Regions from separate parts of the Pseudomonas sp. Q1-7 genome, predicted to be linked through region 3. Evidence: predicted binding sites of a transcription regulator. Region 3 holds the regulator's gene; each other region holds the start of a gene.

Region 1 (6,841 bases), 1.5 Mb from region 3:
CTGGACGTGCGCAGCCTGCGTGGCTTCATCGCCCGGCTGCACGCGGATGGCCTGTCCAGCCGCAGCCTGGCCCGCCTGCTCTCGGCCGTGCGAGGCCTCTACCGCTACCTGATCCGCGAAGGCCGCTGCCGCCACGACCCGGCCAACGGGCTCGCCGCACCCAAGGGCGCCCGCCGCCTGCCCCGCGCGCTGGACGCCGACCGCGCCCAGCAGTTGCTGGACGGTGCCGTGGAAGACAGCTTCATCGCCCGTCGCGACCAGGCCATGCTGGAACTGTTCTACTCCTCCGGACTGCGCCTGTCCGAACTGGTGGGCCTGGACCTCGACGGCCTCGACCTCGCCGCCGGCCTGGTGCGGGTTCGCGGCAAGGGCAACAAGACCCGCGAACTGCCGGTGGGCAGCAAAGCCCGCGAAGCGCTGGAGCGCTGGTTGCCCCTGCGAGCCGCGGCCAACCCCGGCGAACGCGCGGTGTTCATCAGCCAGCAAGGCCGCCGCCTGACACCCCGCGCCGTCCGCCTGCGGGTGCGCCAGGCGGGCGTTCGTGAACTGGGCCAACATCTGCACCCGCACATGCTGCGGCATTCCTTCGCCAGTCATATGCTGGAGTCATCCCAGGACCTGCGGGCGGTTCAGGAACTGCTCGGCCATGCCGATATCTCCACCACGCAGATCTACACCCACCTGGACTTCCAGCACCTGGCCTCGGTCTACGACCAGGCCCATCCGCGGGCCAAACGACGGGGAGCAGACGAATGAGCATCCAGCTGATCACTTTCGACCTGGACGACACCCTCTGGGACAACCGCCCGGTGATCGAGGGCGCCGAAGCGGCCATGCGCGACTGGCTGATGGAACACACCCCGGCCCTGGGCACCCTGCCGGTGGAGCACCTCTGGGCCATTCGCGGCGAGGTCCTGGCCGCCGAGCCCAGCCTCAAGCACCGCCTCAGCGAACTGCGCCGCCGCACCCTGCGCCGTGCGCTGGAAGGCGTCGGTTACTCCGCCGAGGACGCCGTGGACCTGGCCGAGGGCGCCTTCCAGGCCATGCTCCAGGCCCGCCACCGCATCACCTTCTACGCCGATACGGTGCCTACCCTGGAACGCCTGGCCATCCGCTACAGCCTGGGCGTCATCACCAATGGCAACGCCGATGTACGCCGCCTGGGCCTGGCCGACTACTTCAAGTTCGCCCTGTGCGCCGAGGAACTGGGCATCGGCAAACCGGACCCGATGCCCTTCCTCGAAGCCCTGAAACGCGCAGGCGTCAGCGCCGGGGAAGCCGTACACATCGGCGACCACCCGGCCGACGACGTCGAAGGCGCCCGCCGCGCCGGCCTGCGCGCGATCTGGTTCAACCCACAGGGCAAGGAATGGAGCGGCGAACAGCTGCCAGACGCGGAGATCACTAGCCTGGCCGAACTGCCCGACATGCTCGCACGTCTCGCCCGTTGGCATTGAAGGAAGCGTTTCTCGCCTAGGGTGGATCACGCTTCACCGATCCACCATCGGTGCCCGGGCCCGTCTCGATGGGTGGGCGTAAAGGCGACACCCACCCTACGCCTGGCTCGGCATTGGAGCGATTTCAATCACGAATGAATTCGCTCCCGCAAGAGTCCTCCCCATCCCGTGTCCATCGCCCATGAAAAAGCCCGCCAATGGCGGGCTTCTTCGACGGGTGCCGGCCTCAGATGGGGCGGCTGCCGTACTTGCTGTCCGGCTTCTTTGGCGGGTCGGCTACCACGTTGGGCTCGACCTCCTGCACTTTGCCACCACGGGCCAGGAACTCTTCCATGGCCTTGGCCAGGGCATCACGCTCTTTCTGCTTGGCCTCGATGCTGGGCATCTCCTCGACCTCGACGGCGGCCTTGGCCTTCTTGCCCGCAGGGGCGGCGGCCTCGCCATCGTCGTCGCTGTCGGAATCATCGGCTGCAGCCAGTTCCTCGCCTTCGTCCTCGTCGGCCGATTCCAGCTCGTCTTGTTCCAGTTCTTCGTCGCTCATGTTCTACCTCATGCCTTGCCAAAGCAGGTTAGTTATAGCCCAGCTGCGCCAGCTTTCTAACGCTGCCGGAAAAAATTCAGGGCGACTCGCCGTGCAAGGTCGCCAACACCCGGCGGGCACCGCCCTGGTCGCGGTGTTCCCCCAGGTAGATACCTTGCCAGGTGCCCATTGCCAGTTGTCCGTCGCGGACCGGCAGGCTCACCTGGCAGCCCAGCAGACTGCCCTTGAAGTGCGCGGGCAGATCGTCCGGCCCTTCATCATCATGTTCATAGTCGCTTTCACCCTGGGGCACCAGGCGATTGAAGAACCGCTCGAAGTCCCGCCGCACGGCCGGGTCGGCGTTCTCATTCACCGTCAGGGAAGCCGACGTGTGCTGCAGCCAGAGGTGCAACAGACCGACGCGGTAACGCCGCAGTTCCGGCAACGCTGCGAGGATTTCCGCGGTGACCAGATGGAAGCCACGCGGCCTCGGACGCAAGGTGATCAGGGTCTGCCGCCACATCCGCCACTACCTGTCTCGGCTCGTACGGGCGGCATTCTAGCGCGGCCGATGAAAAAGCAAAGGGCGCCTTGCGGCGCCCTTTTCGGCTTTTCCACCGACATCCCCGCCGGCAACTGCCGAGCGGGGAATTCATCGGGATCAGAGGTTGTAGCCGCGCTCGTTGTGCTGGGCCAGGTCGAGGCCGACAGTCTCTTCCTCTTCGTTGACACGCAGGCCCATGACCACGTCCAGCACCTTCAGGATCACGAAGGTCACGATACCGGTGTAGACCACGGTCACGACCACGCCCTTGAGCTGGATGAAGAACTGGGCGCCGATGTCGTCCACGCTGCCGAAGCCACCCAGGGCCGGCGCGGCGAAGATACCGGTCAGCAGGGCGCCGACGATGCCGCCGATGCCGTGCACGCCGAAGGCGTCCAGGGAGTCGTCGTAGCCCAGCTTGCGCTTCAGGCTGGTGGCGCAGAAGTAGCAGATCACGCCGGCGACCAGGCCGATGATCAGCGCCCCCATCGGGCCGACGGTGCCGGCAGCCGGAGTGATCGCAACCAGGCCGGCGACCACACCGGAGGCGATACCCAGGGCGCTCGGCTTACCGTGGGTCAGCCACTCGGCGAACATCCAGCTCAGGGCCGCGGCGGCGGTGGCGATCTGGGTCACCAGCATGGCCATGCCAGCGGTGCCGTTGGCGGCGATGGCGGAGCCGGCGTTGAAGCCGAACCAGCCGATCCACAGCATGGCGGCGCCGACCAGGGTGTAACCCAGGTTGTGCGGAGCCATCGGGGTGGTCGGATAGCCCTTGCGCTTGCCCAGCACCAGGCAAGCCACCAGACCGGCCACACCGGCGTTGATGTGCACCACGGTGCCACCGGCGAAGTCCAGCACGCCCCAGTCCCACATCAGGGCGCCGTCGCCGCTCCACACCATGTGGGCGATGGGCGCATAGACCAGGGTGAACCAGACGGCCATGAAGATCAGCATGGCGGAGAATTTCATGCGCTCGGCGAACGCACCCACGATCAGGGCCGGGGTGATGATGGCGAAGGTCATCTGGAAGGTGATGAACACGCTCTCGGGGAACGCCGCTACGAGGCTGTCCACACCCACACCGCTGAGGAAGGCCTTGGAGAAGCCACCGAAGAAGGAGCTGAAGTTGACTACCCCCTTCTCCATGCCGGTGGTATCGAACGCCAGGCTGTAGCCGTAGAGCACCCAGAGGATGCTGATCAGGCCAGTGATGGCGAAGCACTGCATCATCACCGACAGAACGTTCTTGGAACGCACCATGCCGCCGTAGAACAGCGCCAGGCCGGGAATGGTCATGAACAGCACCAGCGCGGTAGCGGTCAGCATCCACGCCGTGTCACCGCTGTTCAGCGCAACCTCGTCGGCGGCCATGGCCAGGCCGGGGGTAACGAGGGACAAAAGGGCTCCTAGCCCTGCGGCTTTACGCAGAGTCATGTTGTTTTCTCCTGGGGCGTTGGGGTTCGGCGGCTTAGATCGCGTCTGTGCCGGTTTCGCCGGTACGGATACGGATAGCCTGTTCCAGATTGACGACGAAAATCTTGCCGTCACCGATCTTGCCGGTATTGGCTGCCTTGGTGATGGCCTCGATCACGCGGTCCAGTTGATCGTCGGCGATGGCGACGTCGATCTTCACCTTCGGCAGGAAATCGACAACGTACTCAGCGCCACGGTACAGCTCGGTGTGGCCCTTTTGCCGCCCGAAGCCCTTGACCTCGGTGACCGTAATGCCCTGCACGCCGATCTCCGACAACGACTCGCGCACGTCGTCGAGCTTGAAAGGCTTGATGATGGCGGTGACTAGCTTCATGAAACTCTCTCCCGTGTTTGGTTGACTTGCCCCAGGGAAAACGCGAACCCGGCTCAAGTCTAAGCGCAGTGTCTGGCTTTTGTAACGCGTCGGCCCGCCCACGCACGGCACCCCCGACGCCAACCAACCGCTTCTGGCGAAACACTCCCCCGCCTCGCCCGGTGCACCGGAACTGCATCGGTGCATGCGTCACCCAGCTCCAAGCAGAAATCTTGCCAGCTCCGGACAAAGTGCGTTTTTTCAAGCAGATAGAGGCCTGGTACCGTTTCGGCACAGGGGTCCCGGCCCCTCTATCGCACCAAATCGGTGCGCAACGCCCCAGGGCGCCGCTCAAAAAGTGTGCAACCTGCGCGGCCCGACACGCGGAAACCCCGTGATAGACTCCGCCCATTCACTGACGGATACCCACCATGCTGCCGCCCAAAGCCCTGCTCGATACCCTCGCCTCCACGGCCTCGCGCCTGTTCAGCAGCGACAGTCCGCTGCCCCGCGCTGAAGTCGAGACCCAGTTCAAGGCGCTGCTGCAGAGTGCCTTCGGCAAGCTCGACCTGGTCAGCCGCGACGAGTTCGACAGCCAGATGGTGGTCCTCGCCCGTACCCGCGCGCGCCTGGAAGCGCTGGAGGCAAAGGTTGCGGAACTGGAAGCCAAGCTGAACCCGCCGCCGGCGGAGTGATCCCGCTCCGGCCCGGCGGACCGATCAAGGAGTGATCAATGTCCCTGGCCATCGTCCACAGTCGCGCGCAGGTCGGCGTCGAAGCCCCTGCCGTGACCGTCGAAGCCCACCTCGCCAACGGTTTGCCGTCCCTGACCCTCGTGGGCCTGCCGGAGACCGCCGTGAAAGAGAGCAAGGACCGCGTGCGCAGCGCGATCCAGAACAGCGGTTTCGACTTCCCACCCCGCCGCATCACCCTCAACCTCGCCCCGGCGGACCTGCCCAAGGATGGCGGTCGCTTCGACCTCGCCATCGCCCTCGGCGTGCTCGCCGCCAGCGGCCAACTGCCGGCCAGCGCCCTGGAAGAGATCGAATGCCTGGGCGAGCTGGCCCTCTCCGGCGCCCTGCGCCCGGTGCAGGGCGTACTGCCCGCCGCACTGGCCGCACGCGCCGCCGGGCGCACCCTGGTGGTGCCACGGGAAAATGCCGAGGAGGCCAGCCTGGCCAGTGGCCTGAAGGTGCTGGCCGCCGGGCACCTGCTGGAACTGACCGCGCACTTCGCCGGGCACACGCCCCTGGCCCCCTACGCCGCGACGGGTCTGCTGCAGGAACGCCCGCCCTACCCCGACCTGGCCGACGTCCAGGGCCAGGCCGCCGCCAAGCGTGCCCTGCTGGTCGCCGCGGCCGGCTCCCACAACCTGCTGTTCTGCGGGCCGCCGGGCACCGGCAAGACCCTGCTCGCCAGCCGTTTGCCCGGCCTGCTGCCGCCCCTGGAAGAACAGGAAGCCCTGGAAGTGGCCGCCATCCATTCGGTGGCCAGCCACGCACCGTTGCAGGCCTGGCCGCAACGGCCGTTCCGGCAGCCGCATCACAGCGCCTCCGGCGCCGCGCTGGTGGGCGGCGGCAGTCGCCCAAAACCCGGCGAGATCACCCTGGCCCACCAGGGTGTTCTGTTCCTCGACGAATTGCCGGAGTTCGATCGCAAGGTGCTGGAAGTTCTTCGCGAACCCCTGGAAAGCGGCGAAATCGTCATCGCCCGTGCCCATGACAAGGTGCGTTTCCCTGCGCGCTTCCAACTGGTCGCGGCCATGAACCCCTGCCCCTGTGGATATCTCGGCGACCCCGGCGGACGCTGCCGCTGCACCCCGGAGCAGATCCAGCGCTACCGCACCAGGCTGTCTGGCCCGCTGCTGGATCGCATCGACCTGCACCTGACCGTCGCCCGCGAAGCCACCGCCCTGGAGCCGCCCGCCAGTACCGGCCCCGGCAGCGCGGAAGCGGCCGCCGAAGTGGCGCGGGCGCGGCGTGTGCAGCTCCAGCGCCAGGGCTGCGCCAATGCCTTCCTCGACCTCAAGGGCCTGCGCCAGCATTGCGCCCTGGCCAGCGCCGACCGCCTCTGGCTGGAACAGGCCTGCGAACGCCTCAACCTGTCCCTGCGCGCCGCCCATCGACTGCTTAAAGTGGCGCGCACCCTGGCCGACCTGGAGCAGGTCGAGCGGATCGCCCGCCATCACCTGGGAGAAGCCCTGCAATATCGGCCCGAGCCCCAGCCTTGAGCAGGCGCAGCCCACGCCCCGCAGGCAGGGGAGTGCCGCGTTCGACAAGCAAATAAAGCTATCAAGACTTCGGCCGCAATAGAGCTACCCAATATTCAGTCGTCGCGATACACCCTCAACCCGCCGGCTCTCTTCCGCTCCGCGGTGCTCGATAGCGCCCCGGCCCGCAACCGGGCCCAGGCGCTGTTCGGGCAGATTCCGTCCTGAATCCCGCAAAACGCCAGCCGGCTCTACGTCCTGCCGCGCTTCGCCAACCACGAGGGTGTGATCGGCGACCTCCTCGACCAATACGAGAACCACC
Region 2 (6,841 bases), 2.9 Mb from region 3:
ACCTGACCACCCGCGAGCCCTTCTGGATGATGTCCGGCGGCCTGGTGGGCATCATCTCCGTGGCACCGGGCCTGGACCTCTACCACCCCGGGCTGGCCTACCTGATCGGCATGGGCGTGGCGGCCGTGGCGCCGCTGGTGCACAACCTGCTGCTGAAAATGCGCCTGGACGACGCCGTGGGCGCCTTCGCCGTGCACGGCTTCGGTGGCTTCGCCGGCCTGGTGCTCAGCGGCGTGTTCCTCGCCGGCTACCCGAACGTCAACGGCATGGCCGAGATCAGCTTCCTCGGCCAACTGGGTGGCGCCGTGGTGATGGCGAGCCTTGGCTTCATCCCCGGCTACCTCATTTCCTATGCGCTGAAAAAGGCCGGCGTGCTGCGGGTCCCGGCCCACGCGGAAGAACGCGGTCTCGACCTCACCGAAGTCCCGGCCCAGGCCTACCCGGAATGGACCGCCATCTACGGCGAGACGGTGAAGCCGAACGGCAGCGTGGAAGCCACCCTGGTGGTGGAAAGCAAACCGGCCTGACGGCCTTCGCTGCGCCGCTCCCGGCGGCGCATGACTTCAGAACAGGAGCATTCGAATGAGCATCAGCACCTACGAAGGCGCCAGCGCCGTCTTCACCTTCGCCAACAACCCCACCGTGCTCGCCGCCGTCACAGTCGTGGTGATCGCCGTCACCCTCTACGCCCTGGCGGCCACCTTCATCCACGAGAAGCACAGCTACGACCTGCCGGACGACAAGCTGCCGAAGTTGAAATAGCCCTCTCCCCCGACCCCTCTCCCTGAAGGGAGAGGGGTGACTCTCGCCAGAAGTATCGAAATCGATCCCGAAGTAACGCACGGACCACGTATTCCCGCCGTCCTACGCCACCTGCGCCTCGCTCACCAGCTTCAGCCCGACTATCCCACCGATGATCATCGCCAGGCACAGGCCCTTCAGCACGCCCAACTGCTCGCCCATAAACAGGGTGCCGTAGGCCACGGTGCCGAGGGTGCCGATGCCCACCCACACGGCATATGCCAGGCCCAGGGGTAGCACGCGCACCGAAAGACTCAGCAGGTAGATGCTGAGCAGCAGGAAGAACCCGCAGTAGAGGCTCGGCCAGAGCCGGGTAAAGCCTTCCGTGCGCGGGATGATCGACGCATACAACACCTCGCAGAACCCTGCCAACAGCAGGAATCCCCATCCGTTCAACCATGCCATCGCTTGTCGCTCCTGCTTTTCCGTGACCCAAAACAAGCGCCGACGCAATGCGTCGGCGCGAGGTACTTCACATCATTCAAATAGCGTCTTCGCCCAGTTCCCCGGTGCGTATCCGCACCACGCTTTCCAGGTCCATGACGAACAATTTGCCGTCGCCGATCTTACCCGTGCAGGCCGCCTTGAGAATGGCGTCGATGGCGGCTTGGCACAGGGCTTCGCCAACCACAACCTCCAGCTTGACCTTGGGCAACAGCTCCACCACGTACTCGGCGCCCCGGTAGATCTCCGAATGGCCCTTCTGCCGGCCGTAGCCCTTGACCTCGGTGACGGTGACGCCGTTGACGCCGGCCTCGGTCAGCGCCTCGCGCACATCGTCCAGGCGGAAGGGTTTGATGATTGCGGTAATGAGTTTCATGGCCGCTGTCCTCAGCTCGAATACTTGTAGCCAACTTCACCGTGGGCGGAGAGGTCCAGCCCATCCACCTCGGCCTCTTCAGCCACGCGCAGCCCACCGCACAGTGCTGCAGCCACCTTGAAGGCGATCAGGCTGGTCGCGGCCGAGAAGAGAATGCTGAAGAGGATGGCGCCGCCATTGACCATCAACTGGTCGGCAAGGTCACGGCCTTCGGGGAAGCCCTGGCCACCGAGAGAAATGAGGGCGAACACCGGTGTCAGCAGTCCGCCGAGGATGCCGGCAACGCCATGCACGCCAAATACGTCGAAGGCGTCGTCCAGGCCGATCATCGGCTTGAGCTTTTCCACCGACCATACGCACACCGGACCGGCGATCAGGCCGAGCAGGATGGCACCCATGGGGCCGACGTAACCACAGGCCGGGGTGATCGCCACCAGGCCGGCAATGGCGCCGGAGACTGCACCGAACAGGCTCGGGCGACCACGGTGCTGCCACTCCACCAGCATCCAGGCCAGCGCACCGGCGCAACTGGCGAGCATGGTGTTGACCATCACCAGCATGGCGAAGCCGTTGGCGGCAAGGGCGCAACCGCCGCAGAAACCCAGCCAGCCCACCCACAGCAGCGAACCGCCGGTGAGGGTCATGGTCATGTTGTGCGGCGCAAGCGCCGGGGTGCCGAAGCCGCGGCGGCGGCCCAGCAGCCAGGCGCCCACCAGGGCGGCGATGCCCACGTTCAGGTGCACCACGTTGCCGCCGGCGAAGTCTTGCACGCCGAGATTGAAGACCCAGCCGCCGCCCCAGGCCATGTGCGCCATGGGGAGGTAGTTGATGGTCAGCCAGACCGCCATGAACACCATGACCGCAGCGAACTTCATGCGCTCGGCAAAGGCACCGACGATGATCGCCGGGGTGATGGCGGCGAACAGCAACATGAACAGGAAATAGAGGTACTCAGGAATGGTGCCGACGACCGAGTCCTTGGTGATGCCAGCCATGAACAACTTGTCGAAGCCACCGATCACCGCTTGCAGGGAACCGCCGTCGGTGAAGGTCAGGCTGTAGCCATAGATGGCGAACAGCACCGACATCAACGAGGCCGTGCAGAACACCTGCATGAGGATCGACAACACGTTCTTGGTCCGCGCCATGCCGCCGTAGAACAGCGCCAGGCCCGGCAGGGTCATCAGCAGCACCACCAGCGAGCAGAGCGCCACGAAGGCGGTGTCGCCGCTGTCGATCACCGGTGCAGCCTCGTCCGCCAGAGCGGCGACACTGCCCAACAGAAGGGAAAGGCCCAACATACCGCGGCCCACATGCGAAAACCGGATCATTGCCTGTTGCCTCCAACCGACGGGGATTCGGCTGGGCCGCTGTCGGAAGTGCGACCCGCCGTTTTACGCCCTGGCAAGGGAAGGCCGGGCCCGCACCTTCGACTTCCTGCAGGGCAATTTATTTTCCCTACAGGCAAAGCAATTGGCCTGCCAAGCTGGCGCAAGCCACTTGGGATTCTGCTAAGTCGTTGAATCGGATTGGGTTTGTTGGAGGGTCCGCATCAACGCGGTTTGTCGCGACAGCACCCAACGCATTTTCTTGGTGCGAATTTGATTTTCCTGCCAATTAAGAATGCACCGAGCAGTAGGCCGGGTAGAGCGAAGCGAAACCCATACCGTAGTGCACGGCCATGATGGGTTTCGCTTCGCTCTACCCATCCTACGGATAAAAGAAAAAGGCCGGCGATTTCTCGCCGGCCTTCTCGGTTATCCACAGCAAACGGATCAGTAGCCCTGCCCCGGAATCCAGCTGGTGCCGGCCAGCGGCACGCGGGCCATGGCGGCGGCTTCCACGGTCAGCGCCACCAGGTCCTCGGGGTCGAGGTTGTGCAGGTGGGATTTGCCGCAGGCGCGGGCCATGGTCTGGGCTTCCAGCACCAGCACCCGCAGGTAGTTGGCCAGGCGGCGGCCGGCTTCCACCGGGTCCAGGCGCTTGGACAGCTCCGGGTCCTGGGTGGTGATGCCGGCCGGGTCGCGGCCGTTCTGCCAGTCGTCGTAGTAACCGGCGGCCGAGCCGATCTTCTTCAGCTCGTCATCCAGGCGCGGATGGTTGTCGCCGAGGGCCACCAGGGCGGCGGTGCCGATGGCCACCGCGTCGGCGCCCAGGGCCATGGCCTTGGCCACGTCGGCGCCGTTGCGGATGCCACCCGAGACGATCAGTTGCACTTTCCGGTGCATGCCCATCTCCTGCAGGGCCTGCACGGCTTGTGGAATGGCTGGGAGGATCGGGATGCCCACGTGCTCGATGAACACTTCCTGGGTGGCGGCGGTGCCGCCCTGCATGCCGTCGAGGACGATCACGTCGGCGCCGGCCTTCACCGCCAGCTTGACGTCGTAGTAGGGGCGGCTGGCGCCGATCTTCACGTAGATGGGTTTTTCCCAGTCGGTGATTTCTCGCAGTTCGGCAATCTTGATCGCCAGGTCGTCCGGGCCGGTCCAGTCCGGATGACGGCAGGCGCTGCGCTGGTCGACGCCAATGGGCAAGGTACGCATGCCGGCGACGCGCTCGGTCACCTTCATGCCCAGCAGCATGCCGCCGCCGCCCGGCTTGGCGCCCTGGCCGAGGACGATCTCGATGGCGTCGGCCTTGCGCAGGTCATCGGGGTTCATGCCGTAACGCGACGGCAGGTACTGGTACACCAGGTGCTGCGACTGGCCGCGCTCTTCCGGGGTCATGCCGCCGTCGCCGGTGGTGGTGCTGGTGCCGGCGATGCTGGCGCCACGGCCGAGCGCTTCCTTGGCGTTGGCGGACAGCGCGCCAAAGCTCATACCGGCGATGGTCACCGGAATCTTCAGGTGGATGGGTTTCTTGGCGAAGCGGGTGCCAAGCACGACGTCGGTGCCGCATTTCTCGCGATAGCCTTCCAGCGGGTAGCGGGACACGGAAGCGCCGAGCAGCAGCAGGTCGTCGAAGTGCGGCAGCTTGCGCTTGGTGCCACCACCGCGGATGTCATAGATGCCGGTTTCGGCGGCGCGCTGGATTTCCTGGATGGTCAGGCGATCGAAGGTGGCGGATTCGCGCAGCACCGGAGTGTGTTTTTCGCTCATGGGGTAGTCCTCGCTGCGGATCAGTACGCGGATGCGTTATCGACTTTGAAGTTGTACAGCTGGCGAGCCGAGCCGTAGCGCCTGAAGCTGGCCGGGTCTTCGTTGAAGCCGGCGCGGTTGAGCAGCTCCTTCAGTTCCTCCAGGTGTTCGGCGCGCATTTCCTTCTGGATGCAGTCCGAGCCCAGGGACTTCACCGTGCCCTTCACGTAGATGCGGGTTTCATAGAGCGAGTCGCCCAGGGCGTCGCCGGCATCGCCGCACACCACCAGGCGCCCGGCCTGGGCCATGAAGCAGCTCATGTGGCCGATGCTGCCGCCGACGACGATGTCGACGCCCTTCATGGAAATACCGCAGCGTGCGCCGGCATCACCTTCGATCACCAGCAGACCACCATGGGCGGTGGCGCCGGCGGCCTGGGAGGCATTGCCCTTCACCCGTACAGAGCCGGACATCATGTTCTCCGCCACACCGACGCCGACGTTGCCGTGCACGGTGACGCTGGCCCTCTGGTTCATGCCTGCACAGTAGTAGCCGGCATGGCCCTGGATATCGATGCTCACGGCCTGATTCACGCCCACGGCGAGGTTGTGCTTGCCGTCCGGATGGGTGACCACCCATTCGCGGTCCTGCACGTCGCCGTGCAGGGCCTGGTTCAGTTCACGCACCGAGGCAGTGGAAAGATCAACGGTTTTCATAGTTCAGCTCCTCAGGCGCGTTCCCAGATATACATGGTGGCGGGTTCGGGCTCCCAGACCTTGGCGTTGTCGATGCCCGGCAGGCTGGCCAGCGCCTGGTACTCAGAGGCCATGGCGACGTAGTCGTCGGTTTCGGCGAGGATCGCCGGCTTGCAGGCGATCGGGTCGCGAATCACCGCGAAGCCGTTGCGGGTACCGATGGCAAAAGTGAAGAAGCCATCGAGGTCTTCCAGGGAGTGATCCAGCGCTTCCTTCAGGCTGTCCCCCTGTTGCAGGCGCCAGGTCAGGTAGCCGGCCGCGACTTCGGTGTCGTTCTCGGTTTCGAAGTTAATGCCCTGGCGCTTGAGTTCCTGGCGCAGGCGCGAGTGGTTGGAGAGCGAACCGTTGTGCACCAGGCAGAGGTCGGCGCCAGTGGAGAACGGGTGGCTGCCTTCCATGGTCACCGCGCTTTCGGTAGCCATGCGGGTATGGCCGATGATGTGGCTGCCCTTCATGTTCGCGAGTCCGAAGCGCTCGGAGATCTCCTTCGGCAGGCCCATGCCCTTGAGAATTTCGATGCTCTGGCCGGCGCTCATGATGCGCACGTCGGGGGCAAGTGCGGCGAGCGCGGCGCGTGCGCGCTCTTCATCGCAGTTGACCTTGAGGACGGCAGCGCTGGCGTTCTTGAACCACTCCAGGGAGCAGCCGAGACGTCCTTCCAGGGCACCCATCAGGTGCTTCCAGCCATAGTCGGGGGCCGATGCTTGCAGGGTCAGCTTGACCCAACCGTCGGCCACTTCATCGCCGTAGATGGCGAAGCCGGCGCTGTCCGGACCACGGTCGGTCATGGCTTCGAGCATGGGTTCGAACAGTTTGCCGAGCTGGCCTTCCAGCTCGGGCTTCTTCAGGTAAAGGCCTACGATTCCGCACATGGCGTATCTCCTCGGGGGCAGGTAAATGGGCGAAGGTTCTCAGAAGAATTCGGTGTAACGCTGGATCTCCCAGTCGGAGACGTGGCGGCTGTACTCCACCCACTCCATGCGCTTCTGCTTGATGAATTCGTCGACGATTTCGGGGCCGAGTACCTCGCGGAACAGCGAGTCGGCTTCCAGGGCGTCGGTGGCTTCCTTGAGCGATTGCGGCAGGGTCTTGATGCCGCGCGCGGATATTTCCTCCAGGCTCAGGTTGTAGAGGTTCTCGTTACAGACGGTGTCCGGCTCCAGCTGGCGGTCGATGCCGTCGAGGCCCGCGGCAATGATCGCGGCGGTGACCAGATAGGGGTTACAGCCGGCATCCGGCAGGCGGAACTCCAGGCGGCCGTAGGGCACGCGCACCATGGCCGAGCGGTTGTTGGCGCCGAAGGCGATGAAGGCCGGTGCCCAGGTCGCGCCAGACAGCGAGCGACCCACCACCAGGCGCTTGTAGGAGTTCACCGTGGGGGCGGCAAA
Region 3 (6,841 bases):
TGGGGTCCTGCCCGACGAACGGCTCGTCGTACATCAGAATCTGGGGATCGAGGGCGATGGCGCGGGCCAGCGCCACGCGGCGTTTCATTCCGCCGGACAGCTCATCCGGCATCAACTCGATGGCCCCCCGCAGCCCGACGGCCTGAAGCTTCATCAGGACAATGTCACGAATCATTTCCTCGGGCAGTTGAGTGTGCACCCGCAGCGGAAACGCGACGTTCTCGAAGACATCCAGGTCGGTGAACAGCGCACCGCTCTGGAACAGCACACCGAACTGCTTGCGCATATCGAACAGGTCGGCACGGGAAAGTTGGGGTAGGTTCTGGCCATTGACCCAGACCTCGCCGCTGGCGGGTTTGAGCTGGGCCGCAATCAGACGCAGCAGCGTGGTCTTGCCGCAGCCGGAAGGCCCCATGATGCCGGTCACCTTGCCGCGCGGGATGCGGATATCGACATCTTGGAAAATACTGCGCGTGCCGCGCTTGAAGGTTACCCCCTTCAGCTCGACGGCATAGGCGTTTTCGGCGCTCATCTGGACTCCTTGCAATACAGCCTCCCTGAAAGACGACGCGCCCCAACGCAAGGACACCCGCCCGGGACAGGCCGAACAAGGCGCGAACTATATCACCGCGCCAATGCGCCTCCCAAGGCCGCCCCAGCCCCTGTTCAGCTTTGCGACAGCTTCCTCGGCATTGGCGCGTGAGCTGAATCGCCTTTATCGCTATAATCGCTGACTTTTCCTTCGGCAACCGCGCGCCCTCCATGAGCCAATCCAGCGATCTCATCAAGTCCGCACAACGCACCATCCAGCTCGAACGCGAGGCGATCGACGCCCTTCTGCCGCGCATAGACGCTGATTTCGTACGCGCCAGCGAGCTCATCCTGGCCTGCAAGGGGCGCGTGGTGGTTGTGGGAATGGGCAAGTCCGGGCACATCGGCAAGAAAATCGCTGCTACCCTGGCGAGCACCGGGACCCCGTCCTTCTTCGTTCACCCGGCCGAAGCGAGCCATGGCGACATGGGCATGATCACCCGCGATGACGTGGTGTTGGCGCTATCCAACTCCGGCTCCACCGCTGAGATCGTCACCCTTCTGCCGCTGATCAAGCGCCTTGGCATCACCCTGATCAGCCTTACCGGGAATCCGGATTCGGCGCTGGCCAAGGCCGCCGCGGCCAATCTCGATGCCCGCGTGGCCCAAGAAGCCTGCCCGCTGAACCTGGCCCCCACCTCCTCCACCACAGCCGCCCTCGTGCTAGGTGACGCACTGGCCATCGCCCTGCTGGAGGCCCGAGGCTTCACGGCCGAAGACTTTGCCTTCTCCCACCCGGGCGGTGCACTGGGGCGGCGCCTGCTGCTCAAGGTGGAGAACATCATGCACGGCGGCGACAGCCTGCCTAGCGTCGCGCGCGGCACGCCTCTGCGTGAGGCGCTGCTGGAAATGACCCGCAAGGGCCTTGGCATGACCGTGGTGAAGGAGGATGACGGCAGTCTCGCGGGCATATTCACCGACGGCGACCTGCGCCGCACCCTGGACAAGGGCGTTGATGTGCGCCATGCCAGCATCGACGACGTCATGACCATCCACGGGAAGACCGTGCGACCGGACATGCTCGCCGCCGAAGCCCTGAAGATCATGGACGACTACAAGATCAACGTGCTGGTAGTGGTCGACGAAGACGACCGCCCCGTTGGCGCCCTGCATATCCACGACATGACCCGCGCCGGAGTGATCTGATGAGCAACGAACTCCTCGTCCGTGCCAAGGCCGTTCGCCTGGCCGTGTTCGATGTGGACGGCGTACTGACCGACGGCCGCCTCTACTTCCTGCCTGGCGGCGGCGAATTCAAGACCTTCAATACCCTCGACGGCCACGGCATCAAGATGCTGATGAATGCTGGGGTACGCACCGCCATCATCAGCGGCCGCCAGTCCGAAGTGGTCGAGCGCCGCGCACAGAACCTCGGCATCCAGCACCTGTTTCAGGGGCGCGAAGACAAGCTGGTGGTGCTTGACGGCCTGCTTGCCGAACTCGGATTGACCCATGACCAGGTCGCCTACCTCGGCGACGACCTGCCCGACCTGCCGGTGATCCGCCGCGTCGGCCTGGGCATGGCGGTCGCCAACGCCGACGCCTTTGTGCGCGAGCGCGCCCATGGCGTCACGCAAGCCCGCGGTGGCGAAGGCGCGGCGCGCGAGTTCTGCGAACTCATCCTGCGCGCCCAGGGCAAACTGGAAGCGGCGCAAGCCGCCTATCTCTGAGACCCGCCCATGCCCAAGAACCTTCGCCTGGCCCTGATCCTGACACCCGTCGTGGCGCTGCTCATCGCCCTCGGCTACTGGAACATCCGTCCGGAAAGCTTCATGGACCGGACCTCCGCCCAGCGCAACGACAATGCCATCGACTTCTACGTCGAGAACGGCAAGAGCACCCAGTTCCAGCCCGATGGCAAGCTCAACTACGAAATGACCGCCAAGCGCCTCGAACACCTCAAGGCGACCGATGTCACCTTGCTGACCAACCCCGACCTCCTGCTGCACCGCGGAACCGCCTACCCCTGGCACGTGCAGAGCGAGCGTGGCGAGGTGGGCCCCGAAGGCAAGCAGGTCGAACTGATCGACAAGGTCAGGGTGGCCCGCACTGACGCCAAGGGGCGCCCGACCATCCTGACTACCAGCCGCCTGACCGTGTTCCCCGACGAGGAATATGCGCAGACCCAGCAAGCCGTTAGAATCGACGCGGCCAATGGGGTGACCACGGCACAAGGAATGAAAGCGTACTTGAATGACGGCAGGATGCTCCTGCAGTCCAACGTAAGAGGTCAGCATGAGGTTCGTTAATACCCTCCCCCTGTTGCTCAGCCTGGGCACCGCACTCGGAAGTGCTACCGCCTGGGCACTGCCCACGGACCGCGACCAACCGATCCGCGTCCAGGCCGACAGCGCCGAGCTCGATGACAAACAGGGTGTCGCGGTGTACCGCGGCAACGTCGTGATCACCCAGGGCACCCTGAAGATCACCGGCGACACCGTCACCATCACCCAGGACGCCAATGGCGACGTCGAAGTCTTTACCTCGGTGGGCAAACCCGCCTACTACGAGCAAAGGCCCGCTGTGGACAAGGAAATCGTCAAAGCCTACGGCCTGACCATCCAGTACTTCGCCGCCAACGAGCGCATCATCCTTCTCGACCAGGCCAAGGTGGTTCAGGAAGGCAATACCTTCGAAGGCGAAAAAATCGTTTATGACACCCAACGCCAGATCGTCAACGCGGGCCGCGCCACCGGCAGCAACGTGACCACGCCGCGCCCACGGATCGACATGGTCATCCAGCCGAAGAAAAAAGAGCAGAAAGCACAGTAATGGCGACTCTCAAAGCCCAGCACCTCGCCAAGAGCTACAAGAGCCGCCAGGTGGTTCGCGACGTCAGCCTGTCCATCGACAGCGGCCAGATCGTCGGCCTCCTCGGCCCCAACGGCGCGGGCAAGACGACCTGTTTCTACATGATCGTCGGCCTGGTCAAGGCCGATCAGGGGCGCGTTCTCATCGACCAGCAGGACGTCACCCACCAGCCCATGCACGGCCGCGCCCGCGCCGGCATTGGCTACCTGCCGCAGGAAGCCTCGATTTTCCGCAAGCTCAGCGTGGCGGACAACATCATGGCGATTCTCGAGACCCGCAAGGACCTCGACCGCGCCGCACGCCGCAAAGAGCTGGAAAGTCTGCTGCAGGAATTCCATATCAGCCACATTCGTGACAGCCTCGGCATGAGCCTGTCGGGTGGCGAACGCCGTCGCGTGGAGATTGCCCGCGCCCTCGCCACCGCCCCCAAGTTCATCCTGCTGGACGAGCCCTTCGCCGGCGTGGACCCGATTTCCGTGGGCGATATCAAGCAGATCATCCATCACCTCAAGGCCAAGGGGATCGGTGTGCTCATCACCGACCACAACGTCCGCGAGACCCTGGACATCTGCGAGACCGCCTACATCGTCAGCGATGGACAGCTGATCGCCGAAGGCAATGCGGAAGCCATCCTGGCCAATCAGTTGGTGAAGGAAGTCTACCTAGGCCACGAGTTCCGCCTGTAGTTTCGCGCGACCGCGCCTACAAGGCGACTTGCGCGAGCTAGGCAAATCCTTCAAGGTCAGGCATATAATTTGCTTCCTGGTGGCGCCTCGGCGCCCTGTAGTGGATGGCGCGCGAGCGCCGGCGAATAAGGTGCTAAGCCCTCTGCCATGAAACCATCGCTAGTCCTCAAGATGGGCCAGCAGCTGACGATGACCCCTCAGCTGCAACAGGCCATCCGCCTGCTCCAACTCTCCACCCTGGACCTCCAACAGGAGATCCAGGAAGCGCTGGAGTCGAACCCGATGCTCGAGCGGCAGGAGGATGGCGACGACTTCGACACCTCCGACCCCATGGCCGAAGGCGATCAGTTGCCCAATCCCGGCAGCCAGGAGGTCAGCTTCCAGGAGTCCAGCGTCGAGACCAATGCCGAAGCCATGGAAGATGGCGAGTGGCACGAACGCATTCCTAACGAACTTCCCGTCGACACCGCCTGGGAAGACGTCTACCAGACCAGTGCCAGCAGCCTGCCGAGCAACGATGACGACGAATGGGACTTCACCTCGCGCACCTCGGTCGGTGAGAGCCTGCAGAGCCACCTGCTCTGGCAACTCAACCTGGCGCCCATGTCCGATACCGACCGCCTGATCGCGGTCACCCTGATCGACTGCATCAACAGCGACGGCTACCTTGAGGAGTCACTGGCGGAGATCGTCGATGCCTTCGACCCCGAACTCGGTATCGAACTGGACGAGGTCGAAGTCGTCCTCCACCGAATCCAGCAGTTCGAGCCCGCCGGTATCGGTGCCCGCGACCTGCGCGAGTGCCTGCTCCTGCAACTGCGCCAACTGCCCCCGGGAACCCCATGGCTGACCGAGGCACAACGACTGGCGAGCGATTTCCTCGACCTGCTGGGCGGCCGCGACTACACCCAGTTGATGCGGCGCATGAAGGTCAAGGAGGACGAGCTGCGCCAGATCATCGAACTGATCCAGGGCCTGAATCCACGCCCCGGCTCGCAGATCGAAGCGAGCGAGCCCGAGTACGTCGTACCTGACGTCATCGTTCGCAAGCACAACGAACGCTGGCTGGTGGAGCTGAACCAGGAAGCCGTGCCGCGCCTGCGTGTCAATCCTCACTACGCCGGCTTCGTCCGCCGCGCGGACTCCAGCGCCGACAACACCTTCATGCGCAACCAGTTGCAGGAGGCGCGCTGGTTCATCAAGAGCCTGCAGAGCCGCAACGAAACCCTGATGAAGGTGGCCACCCAGATCGTCGAGCACCAGCGCGGCTTTCTCGAATACGGCGAAGAGGCGATGAAACCCCTGGTCCTGCACGACATCGCTGAAGCCGTGGGCATGCACGAGTCAACCATCTCGCGCGTGACCACCCAGAAATACATGCACACACCCCGCGGAATCTACGAGCTGAAGTACTTCTTCTCCAGCCACGTCAGTACTTCGGAAGGCGGCGAATGCTCGTCTACCGCGATCCGCGCCATCATCAAGAAACTGGTCGCAGCGGAAAATCCGAAAAAGCCGTTGAGTGACAGCAAGATCGCTGGTTTACTGGAGGCACAGGGCATTCAAGTGGCCCGTCGCACAGTAGCCAAGTATCGCGAATCCCTTGGGATAGCGCCTTCCAGCGAACGAAAGCGACTGATGTGACGCGGATATTGACCCACGCCAAAGTGTTCCGGTGGCAGGCCCGTTAGCCTGTCTCTTCTACACGGGCAATAAGGAGAACGCGGTATGCAAGTCAACATCAGTGGACATCAACTGGATGTGACCGACGCCCTGCGCAACTACGTTGTCGAGAAATTCGACCGTCTGGAGCGCCATTTCGACCGAATCACCAACGTACAGGTGATCATGCAGGTCGAGAAACTCAAACAGAAAATCGAAGCCACTTTGCACATCGCCGGCGGCGAAGTCGTTGCCAATGCGGAGCATGAAGACATGTATGCCGCCATCGACCTGCTCACCGACAAGCTCGATCGCCAATTGATCAAGCACAAGGAAAAGCAGTTGAACCGCCAGCAGGGTGCCACTGCCCGCTGACCCTCTCCCCTCTATGATCCGACTCGAGCAAATCCTGACCCCCGGCCGTTCCCTGGTGAACGTGCCGGGTGGCAGCAAGAAACGTGTACTGGAACAGATTGCCAAGCTGGTCGCCCGTGATCTTCCCGACCTCGACAACCAGGATGTCTTCGAAAGCCTGGTAGCCCGGGAAAAGCTCGGCTCCACCGGATTCGGCAACGGCATTGCCATTCCCCACTGTCGCCTCACCGGCTGCATGTCGCCCATCAGCGCCGTGCTGCGCCTTGATGCTCCAGTCGATTTCGACGCCATCGACGGCGCCCCGGTTGACCTGCTGTTCGTCCTGCTGGTCCCGGAGGCCGCTACCGATGAACATCTTGAACTTCTGCGCCAGATCGCCAGTATGCTCGATCGCAGCGATGTGCGTGAGCGCCTGCGCGAGGCTCCCGACAGCACCAGCCTGTATCAGGTGGTCGTGGACGTACAGAGCGGACGCTAGGATTCCCGCATGCGCCTGATCATCGTCAGCGGTCGCTCCGGATCGGGCAAAAGCACCGCCCTCGATGTTCTCGAGGACCACGGTTTCTACTGCATCGATAACCTGCCCGCCGGCCTGCTTCCCGAACTGGCCGAACGGGCGCTGCTGCACACCGAGCTACTGGAACCCAAAGTGGCCGTGTCCGTCGACGCGCGCAACCTGCCCAGCCAGTTGCAGCGCTTTCCCGAACTGCTCATCG

Evidence for each region. Region 3 encodes sigma-54, which starts transcription at its own class of promoters, with help from an activator protein. Its sites were predicted from a motif close to ANTGGCATNNANNTTGCTNT; they were not measured.
Region 1: the regulator sigma-54 is predicted to act here: its motif matches at 4,532-4,551, upstream of glnK (P-II family nitrogen regulator).
Region 2: the regulator sigma-54 is predicted to act here: its motif matches at 3,088-3,107, upstream of PJW05_RS19625 (ammonium transporter).

Annotation. Positions count from the first base shown of each region.
Region 1 is NZ_CP116304.1:5,610,910-5,617,750, forward strand. It holds gene xerC (tyrosine recombinase XerC) at 1-756, shown strand, start outside; gene PJW05_RS25800 (HAD family hydrolase) at 753-1,457, shown strand; gene sutA (transcriptional regulator SutA) at 1,684-1,998, opposite strand; gene PJW05_RS25810 (secondary thiamine-phosphate synthase enzyme YjbQ) at 2,075-2,500, opposite strand; gene PJW05_RS25815 (ammonium transporter) at 2,639-3,958, opposite strand; gene glnK (P-II family nitrogen regulator) at 3,993-4,331, opposite strand; gene PJW05_RS25825 (accessory factor UbiK family protein) at 4,742-5,005, shown strand; gene PJW05_RS25830 (YifB family Mg chelatase-like AAA ATPase) at 5,044-6,540, shown strand.
Region 2 is NZ_CP116304.1:4,229,052-4,235,892, forward strand. It holds gene PJW05_RS19605 (ammonium transporter) at 1-527, shown strand, start outside; gene PJW05_RS19610 (hypothetical protein) at 583-762, shown strand; gene PJW05_RS19615 (DMT family transporter) at 865-1,206, opposite strand; gene PJW05_RS19620 (P-II family nitrogen regulator) at 1,283-1,621, opposite strand; gene PJW05_RS19625 (ammonium transporter) at 1,633-2,952, opposite strand; gene PJW05_RS19630 (FMN-binding glutamate synthase family protein) at 3,397-4,719, opposite strand; gene PJW05_RS19635 (protein glxC) at 4,740-5,414, opposite strand; gene PJW05_RS19640 (class II glutamine amidotransferase) at 5,426-6,325, opposite strand; gene glnT (type III glutamate--ammonia ligase) at 6,365-6,841, opposite strand, start outside.
Region 3 is NZ_CP116304.1:1,298,818-1,305,658, reverse strand. It holds gene PJW05_RS06080 (ATP-binding cassette domain-containing protein) at 1-532, opposite strand, end outside; gene PJW05_RS06075 (KpsF/GutQ family sugar-phosphate isomerase) at 763-1,737, shown strand; gene PJW05_RS06070 (KdsC family phosphatase) at 1,737-2,261, shown strand; gene lptC (LPS export ABC transporter periplasmic protein LptC) at 2,271-2,840, shown strand; gene lptA (lipopolysaccharide transport periplasmic protein LptA) at 2,827-3,363, shown strand; gene lptB (LPS export ABC transporter ATP-binding protein) at 3,363-4,088, shown strand; gene PJW05_RS06050 (RNA polymerase factor sigma-54) at 4,236-5,732, shown strand; gene hpf (ribosome hibernation-promoting factor, HPF/YfiA family) at 5,817-6,125, shown strand; gene ptsN (PTS IIA-like nitrogen regulatory protein PtsN) at 6,139-6,603, shown strand; gene rapZ (RNase adapter RapZ) at 6,613-6,841, shown strand, end outside.